DNA from 2 places in the Kinneretia aquatilis genome. Region 1 is predicted to be linked to the other one. Evidence: predicted binding sites of a transcription regulator. Region 1 holds the regulator's gene; the other holds the start of a gene.

Region 1 (4,209 bases):
TGCGCGCCGAGAAGCTCGATGTGCGCGAAACCGGCGACGGCTACTACCAGGTCTATGCCAATGGCCAGACCGGCAAGCAGGTCAGCTTCCGCCAGGCGCGCGATGTGCCGGGCGAGGCCATCGAAGGCCTGGCCGACCAGCTTGAATACGACACCCGCAGCGACACCGTGCGCTTCATCGGCAATGCCGTGGTGCGCCGCCTGCAGGGCACGACGGTGGCCGACGAGGTGACCGGCGCAGTCATCCTGTTCGACAACCGCAGCGAGGTCTTCACCCTCGAGGGCGGCCAGACCTCGCCCCACCCGAGCGGCCGGGTCCGTGTGGTGATGATGCCGCGCGGCGGCGCGCCCGAGGCCGCCTCGGCACCCGCGGCCGCGGCCTCCGGCGTGCAACTCAAGCCCAGCACCAGCCTGAGCCCCCGCAAAGCGCCATGAGCAGCAGCAACAGCAGCGTCGCCAGCCCCCATCACGCGCCCGTGGCCGCCCTCGAATCCGGCCCGCGCAGCCGCCTGGAAGCCGAGGGCCTGGCCAAGAGCTACGGCGTGCGCCGCGTGGTCAAGAACGTGCATCTGGGCGTCAACAGCGGCGAGGTGGTTGGCCTGCTGGGCCCCAACGGCGCCGGCAAGACCACCAGCTTCTACATGATCGTGGGCCTGGTGCGCGCCGACGCCGGCGAGATCCACATCGACGGCCAATCGGTCGAGCACCTGCCCATCCACCAGCGCGCCCGCCTGGGACTGAGCTATCTGCCGCAGGAGGCCTCGATCTTCCGCAAGCTCACGGTGGAACAGAACATCCGCGCCGTGCTGGAGCTGCAGCGCGACGAGCAGGGCCGCGCGCTGAAAGAGCCGCGCATCAAGGAGCTGCTGGAAGCGCTGCTGCACGACCTCAGCATCGAGAAGCTGCGCGACAGCCCGGCGCCGGCGCTCTCGGGCGGCGAACGCCGCCGCGTCGAGATCGCCCGCGCCCTGGCCACGCAACCGCGCTTCATCCTGCTGGACGAACCCTTCGCCGGCGTGGACCCGATCGCGGTGCTGGAGATCCAGCGCATCATCGGTTTCCTGAAAGCGCGCCAGATCGGCGTGCTGATCACCGACCACAATGTGCGCGAGACCCTGGGCATCTGCGACCGGGCCTACATCATCAGCGAGGGCTCGGTGCTGGCCGAGGGCACGCCGGACGAGATCGTGGCCAACGCCGATGTGCGCAAGGTCTATCTCGGCGAACATTTCCGCATGTAGAGCCGGCCATGGATGCCTACACGCCCGCTGCCACGGCAGCCCCGCGCGGGGCTGATGCAGGGATTCCTGCATCTCACGACTGCCCCTGAGCCCGCGCCATGAAGCAGTCACTCCAGGTTCGACTGAGCCAGCATCTGGCCTTGACGCCGCAGCTGCAGCAATCGATCCGCCTGCTGCAACTGTCCACGCTGGAGCTGAATCAGGAAGTCGAGCAGATGCTGGCGCAGAACCCGCTGCTCGAAACCGAAGAAGACTTCTCCGTCGCCACGCCCGAGCTGCCCGAGCTGCGCCCGGCCAGCGCCGCCGAGGACAGCGGCGCCGACCGTGAGCTGGGCGGCGGCGCCGAGGCCGAGGCCACACCCGAGCTGCAGGCCGAAGACTTCGGCAGCACCGAACGCGAGGACTGGGAGAACGGCACCGAGGGCGACGATTTCGACGGCATCCGCGAACTGCCCAGCAACAGCGGCAGCGGCTCGGGCAGCAACGATGAAGACGGCGAACGCAGCGACCAGGAATCGGCCGAGATCAGCCTGCAAGAGCATCTGGTCCAGCAGATGGCCGGCATGCACCTCAGCGATACCGACCAGCTTGCGCTACGCCTGCTGATCGACTCTCTCAACGAGGACGGCTATCTCGAGGACAGCCTGGAAGCCATCGCCGAGGCCCTGGTGCCGGACGGTGACGAGGACAGCGCCGCCGAGCGCGAGGAGCTGCTCGACCACCTGCGCATCGCCCTCAAATGGCTGCACCACATGGACCCGCCCGGCGTCGGTGCCCGCGAGCTGACGGAATGCCTGGAGCTGCAGCTGCGCCAGCTGCCGCGCAGCGCGCCGCAGGTGATCGCCATCATGATCTGCAAAAAGCACTTGGACCTGCTGGCCAAGCGCGACAGCCGCCGCCTGATGCTGCTGACCGGCGCCGACGATGCCTTGCTGCGTGAAGCGCAAGCCCTGATCGTGGCCCTGGAGCCCAAGCCCGGCCGGCGCTTTGCCCGCGGCCAGGCGCCGGCGGTGATCCCGGACGTGATCGTGCGCAAGGTCGGCCGCGAGCTGCGCGTCATCATCAACCCCGAGGTCGCGCCCAAGCTGCGCATCAACGAGCTCTACGCCAACGCCCTGCGCCAGACGCGCGGCGGCATCAGCAACAGCGCCCTGGGCGGCCAGCTGCAGGAGGCACGCTGGTTCATCAAGAACATCCAACAGCGCTTCGACACCATCCTGCGCGTCTCCACCGCCATCGTCGAGCGGCAAAAAGGTTTCTTCAGCCACGGCGCCGTGGCCATGAAGCCCCTGGTGCTGCGCGAGATCGCCGATGAGCTGGGCCTGCACGAATCGACCATCTCGCGCGTGACCACGGCCAAGTACATGGCCACGCCCTTCGGCACCTTCGAGCTCAAGTATTTCTTCGGCTCGGGCCTGTCCACCGAGGCCGGCGGCGAGGCCTCCAGCACCGCCGTACGCGAGCTGATCAAGCAGTTCATCGCCGCCGAGAACCCGGCCAAACCCCTTTCCGACAGCGCCCTGGCCAGCATGCTGGAAGAGCAAGGCATCCAGGTCGCGCGCCGCACCGTCGCCAAATACCGCGAAGGCATGCACATCGGGACGACGACGATGCGGCGGGTGGTTTGAAGGTTGAAGCTTGAGTGAACGGGTGAATCAGTAAACTGGTGAACCACACCCCACGATTCACCATTCACCTGTTCACCTGTTCACCTGTTCACCCGTTCACCCGTTCACCCCCAAACGTGAACACGCACACCGATTTCAGGTGAATCCCATTTCGAGACATGCCATCATGCCGCTGACTTGGATCGTTACTTGAAAGGTCTGCCGTGAACACCACCCTCCGCTCCCCGGCCGGCGCCCGCCTGCCCGCGCTGCTGATACTCGCCGCCAACCTGGCCTGGGCCGCCCCCTCCCAAGCTCAGGCTCAGGCCACAAGCAGCAGTGCCGCCACCAGCTACAGCCGCGTGATCGCCTTCGGCGACAGCCTCTCGGACAACGGCAATTTCTACCGCGCCACCAGCGGCGCCGTGCCCCAGCCGGGCAACTATTTCCAGGGTCGTTTTTCCAACGGCCAGGTGGCCGTCGAGCACCTCGCCCAAGGCCTGGGCGTGAGCCTGCAGGACTACGCCTGGGGCGGTGCCCAAACCGGCTGGCTCAACGGCGCGGCGGTGGCCGCAGGCGCCCCGGCCGCCTTGCAGAACACGGGCATGCTCTCGCAAGTGGGCGCCTTCCAGTCCGGCCTGGCTGGCTCGGCCGCCGACAGCCAGGCCCTTTACGTGCTCTGGGGCGGGGCCAATGATTTCCAGTACCTGGGTTTCTCGCAGGCCACGGCGCAAGCGGCCATCCAGAACCTCAGCAGCGCGGTGCAGACCCTCTACGGCCTGGGTGCGCGCAGCTTCCTGATGCCAGGCCTGCCCGACCTGGGCCAGACACCGGCCGGCCTGTCGTCCGGCCTGTCGGGCCAGCTCCACCAGCTCTCCCTGGGCTTCAACTTTGGCCTGAATCAGGCCATCGGCCAGCTGCGCACCTTGCCCGGCATTGACATCCGTTATTTCGACACCCTGGGCACGCAGCAAGCCCTGGTCGACAACGCGGCGCTCTACGGCTTCAGCAATGTCACCCAAGCCTGCTTCACCGGCTATGTCGGCCAGCCCGACGGCAGCATCTGCAGCAGCCCCGAGAGTTATATGTACTGGGACCGCATCCACCCGACCACGCTGACCCACAGCTACCTCGGCCAGGGCATGCTGGCTGCCGTGCCGGAACCGCAGACTTGGCTGCTGATGGGCCTGGGCCTGGCAGCCCTGGGCCTGCGCGCCGGTCGCCAGCGCCGCAGCTGAAAAGACAAGGGCCGGTCGCCTGGAGCACCGGCCCCGAAGCTGGCGGCCAGCGCCGCCTGGCTTCAGCTCAAGGTCGCCAGCAGGCGCGCGTTGTGGACCGGGGCGTAGGCATTGAGCAGCAGAT
Region 2 (4,209 bases), on a different contig from region 1:
TCATGGCCTCGCTGCCCCTCTCGCTGATCGGTGTGATGCTGGCCCTGCTGATCACGGGCACCACGCTCAATGTGTTCTCCATGATCGGCCTGGTCATGCTGATGGGCCTAGTGACCAAGAACGCGATCCTGCTGATCGACTTTGCCAACCACGCCCGCAAGGGCGGGGCCAGCATTCCCGAGGCGCTGCTGGAGGCCGGCCTGGTGCGCATGCGCCCCATCATCATGACCACAGCGGCCATGGTCTTCGGCATGCTGCCCATGGCGATTGCCTTCAACCAGGGCGGTGAGGTGCAAGCCCCCATGGGCCGGGCCATCATCGGCGGCGTCATCACCTCGACCCTGCTGACCTTGGTGGTGGTACCGGTGCTGTATTCCTACCTGGTGCGGGAGCGCAAGCCCAAGCCGGCCGCTCAGCAGGAGGCGATGCTGGCCGAGCTGCCAGCGCTTGGCGCCGGCGCCAGCGCCAGCGCTTGATGCCGCAGGCAGCCCCAGGTCTTTGACTCACGGCGGCGCCCTTCGGGGCGCCGTTTCTTTTTCTTGAGGGGCGTTCTCCTGTACGACAGGATCGCTCGCGTGAGTTCGGAACGATTTGCCCGTGCGCGCGGCGGGGCCGGCCGCAGCAAGGGGCTCAGGCTTGGCTATGCTGCGCAGCCATGTTCCTTCGTTTTGGTTTCTGGCGGCAGGCCTGCCGCCACACGGCGCGCCCTTGCCGATGGCTGCTCTGCCTGCTCATGGTCGCAATCGGCCCGACGCTGCCAGCGCAAGCCCAACAACGCCTGCTCAGCGAAGAGTTCGCTCCCATCAACTTCAGCGAGAACGGCGAGGCCAAGGGCTTGGCGGTCGAGGTGGTGCAGGAGATCCAGCGGCGCCTGAAGAAGGAATTGCCGATCGAGTTCCAACCCTGGGCGCGTGCCTACCGCGAGGTGCAACTGGGCGGCGAAACCGCCTTGTTCAGCATGGCACGCACGCCAGGGCGAGAGCGCCTCTTCAAGTGGGTGGGGCCGGTGGTCACCTTCTACAGCTCGATCTATGCGCCGGCCCGCGGTGGCCTGCGACTGCGCAGCATGGACGATGCCAAGCGGGCCAAGTCGGTGCTGGTGGTGCGTGACTGGTACACCTCGGAGGAGCTGAGCCAGCTGGGCTTTCGCAACCTGGTCAGCGTTGCCGATCCGCAGGCAGCCATCCGCATGCTCCTGGCCCAGCGGGCGGATTATTTCGCCACCGAACGTCTGTCCATGCCCAAGATCATGGCGCAGGCCGGCGTGCCCGAGGATGCGCTGGAGATCGTGTACAGCTATGCCAGCGCCGAAGGGTATATCGCCTTCTCGCGTGACACCCCTGACCGTGTCGTTCAAGCCTGGCAAAGGGCACTCGATGCCATGAAGCGCGACGGCAGCTTTGCCGCCATCTACAAGCGCTGGCTGCCTCAGGACAGCCCGCCAATCAAGCGCTAAGCCCGGTCTTGCAGTCTGTACCCGTGCCGCAGGTCATGGGTTTTTTGTATGCAGTTGTTACCACGTTGTCGGGTTTTCTGACAGCGTTACGTTCTGTTTCGTGCAAATTGCCTCGCCACAAGGACTTGGTGCGCTGGCATGAACCCTGCTTCACAAAGCAAGTTCGCCAATGGGCGAACTTTTGTTTTGGACACTTGTAGGGATACGAATTGAAGATCAAGACTCTGTTTTCCGCCGCACTGCTGGTCTCGGGACTGGTGGCAGCGAGCTCTTCGGCTCTGGCGGGCGCTGTGCATCACACCGACCTGTTCTCGGCCAACACCTTGCCGCGCAACGACGATGGCTCCACCGGCCTGGTCAACATCGGCTTCAACGTCAATTTCTTCGGCAGCCAGTTCACCCAGCTGTTCGTCAACAACAACGGCAACGTGACGTTTGATCGAGCCTTGGACACTTACACGCCCTTCGGCCTGCAGGGCACCAACCGCCAGATCCTGGCGGCCTTCTTTGCCGACGTGGACACCCGCAATGCCCGCAGCGGTGTCACCCAGTACGGCACCGGCCTGCTGAACGGCCACAAGGTCTTCGGCGTGAACTGGCTGGACGTGGGCTACTTTGACACCCAGGCCAACAAGCTGAACACCTTCCAGCTCATCATCACCGACCGCTCGGACATCAATGCCGGTGACTTCGACTTCGAGTTCAATTACGACAAGATCCAGTGGGAGACTGGAGATGCTGCCAGCAGCGGCGGCAGCAACGGCCAAGGTGGCAATTCGGTGCGCGTCGGTTGGTCCAACGGCAACAGCAATTCCTTCGAGCTGCCCGGCTCGGCCGTCAACGGCGCGCTGCTGGATGGCGGCGCCCAGTCCCTGGTTGCCGGTTCGCTGAATTCCAACGTCGCCGGCCGCTACAGCTTCAGCGTGCGCAATGGCTCGGTGCAGCCGCCCTCGACCGTGCCGGAGCCGAGCTCTCTGCTGCTGGTGGGCCTGGCCCTGGCTGGCCTGGGTGCGGTGTCGCGTCGTCGTCGCGCCTGAACTCGTTTCGTTTCACCCAGCCAAGTCAAAGGCGACCCTCGGGTCGCCTTTTTCTGTTTCGTCTTGCGCGTGCCGTATCAGCACTCGACGATGTTGACGGCCAGGCCGCCGCGTGCGGTTTCCTTGTACTTGGTCATCATGTCGGCACCGGTGTCGCGCATGGTCTTGATGACCTTGTCCAGGCTCACGAAGTGCGTGCCGTCGCCGCGCAAGGCCATGCGCGCGGCATTGATGGCCTTGACCGAGGCGATGGCGTTGCGTTCGATGCAGGGGATTTGCACCAGGCCGCCGACTGGGTCGCAGGTCAGGCCCAGGTGGTGTTCCATGCCGATCTCGGCGGCGTTTTCGACCTGCTCGGGCGTGCCGCCCATGACCTGGCACAGGGCCGCAGCAGCCATGGAGCAGGCCACGCCCACCTCGCCCTGGCAACCGACCTCGGCGCCCGAGATCGAGGCGTTTTCCTTGTAGAGGATGCCAATGGCCGCAGCCGTCAGCAGGAAGTCGATCACGCCCTCGTCGTTGGCGTGGTGGACGAAGCGGCTGTAGTAGTGCAGCACGGCCGGCACGATGCCGGCTGCGCCATTGGTCGGCGCCGTCACCACGCGGCCACCGGCGGCGTTTTCTTCATTGACGGCCAGGGCGTAGAGGTTGACCCAGTCCATCACCTGCAGCGGGTCGCGCAGCGCGGCTTCGGGGTTGGCGGTCAGGTCGCGGTGCAGTTGGGCCGCACGGCGCTTGACCTTGAAACCACCGGGCAGGATGCCCTCGGTGCGGCAGCCGCGGCTGACGCAGTCCTGCATCACCTGCCAGATCTTCAGCAGGCCGGCGCGGGTCTCTTCATCGCTGCGCCAGTGGCGCTCGTTGCGGCGCATGACTTCGGCGATGCTGATGCCGTGTTGCTTCGTCAGCGCCAGCAACTCGTCGCCGGTCTTGAAGGGGTAGGGCAGCACGGTGGCATCGGGGGCGATGACTTTTTGCTTGCTGCCGTCGGCCGCCACCTCGTCGCTGACGACAAAGCCGCCGCCGACCGAGTAGTAGGTGCGCTGCTGGATTTCCACACCTTCGGCATCGAAGGCCGAGAAGCGCATGCCATTGGCATGGAAGGGCAGGCTCTGGCGCTTGAACAGCACCAGGTCCTTGGCCTCGTTGAACTCGATCTCATGCTCACCGCCCAGACGGATGCGGCCGCCGCTGCGGATGGCGTCGAGGTAAGCCGGCACCTGCTCGACATCGACCGTATCCGGCTCATGGCCGGCCAGACCCAGCAACACGGCCTTGTCGCTGCCGTGGCCCTTGCCGGTGGCACCGAGCGAGCCATACATCTGCGAGACCACGCGTGCCGTGCGCTCGAGCTGGCCTTCGTGGCGCAGGCGTTGCACAAACATGCGTGCCGCACGCATGGGGCCCACGGTGTGCGAGCTGGATGGGCCGATGCCGATCTTGAAGAGGTCGAAGACTGAAACGGCCATGGGGCCTCCAAGCGTTGGTGTGAGATTCGAGCACGGCCCGATGAATCAGGCCGGTCTTGTGACAAAAAAGCCGGCTGGCGTCGATGGTGAATGTTCCATCAGACAGCAAGCCGGCTCTGGCAGGGCGGTGCCGAGCGTCCTGGGACGCTCAGGCGTAGTCGCTCATCGGCGGGCAGGAGCAGCTGAGGTTGCGATCCCCGTAGACGTTGTCCACGCGGCCCACCGGCACCCAGTACTTCTGGCGGCG

The links. Region 1 encodes sigma-54, which starts transcription at its own class of promoters, with help from an activator protein. Its sites were predicted from a motif close to TGGCANGNAANCTGCTTT; they were not measured.
Region 2: C1O66_RS23225 (nidogen-like domain-containing protein) is a predicted target of sigma-54. The motif match lies at 1,591-1,608, and genes of this name have one in related genera.

Annotation. Positions count from the first base shown of each region.
Region 1 is NZ_POSP01000003.1:2,626,909-2,631,117, forward strand. Features, by position in the region: gene lptA (lipopolysaccharide transport periplasmic protein LptA) at 1-434, shown strand, start outside; gene lptB (LPS export ABC transporter ATP-binding protein) at 431-1,240, shown strand; gene C1O66_RS14455 (RNA polymerase factor sigma-54) at 1,339-2,868, shown strand; gene C1O66_RS14460 (SGNH/GDSL hydrolase family protein) at 3,072-4,085, shown strand; gene C1O66_RS14465 (pre-peptidase C-terminal domain-containing protein) at 4,148-4,209, opposite strand, start outside.
Region 2 is NZ_POSP01000004.1:830,870-835,078, forward strand. Features, by position in the region: gene C1O66_RS23215 (efflux RND transporter permease subunit) at 1-476, shown strand, start outside; gene C1O66_RS23220 (substrate-binding periplasmic protein) at 656-1,456, shown strand; gene C1O66_RS23225 (nidogen-like domain-containing protein) at 1,666-2,493, shown strand; gene C1O66_RS23230 (L-serine ammonia-lyase) at 2,571-3,962, opposite strand; gene gcvP (aminomethyl-transferring glycine dehydrogenase) at 4,111-4,209, opposite strand, start outside.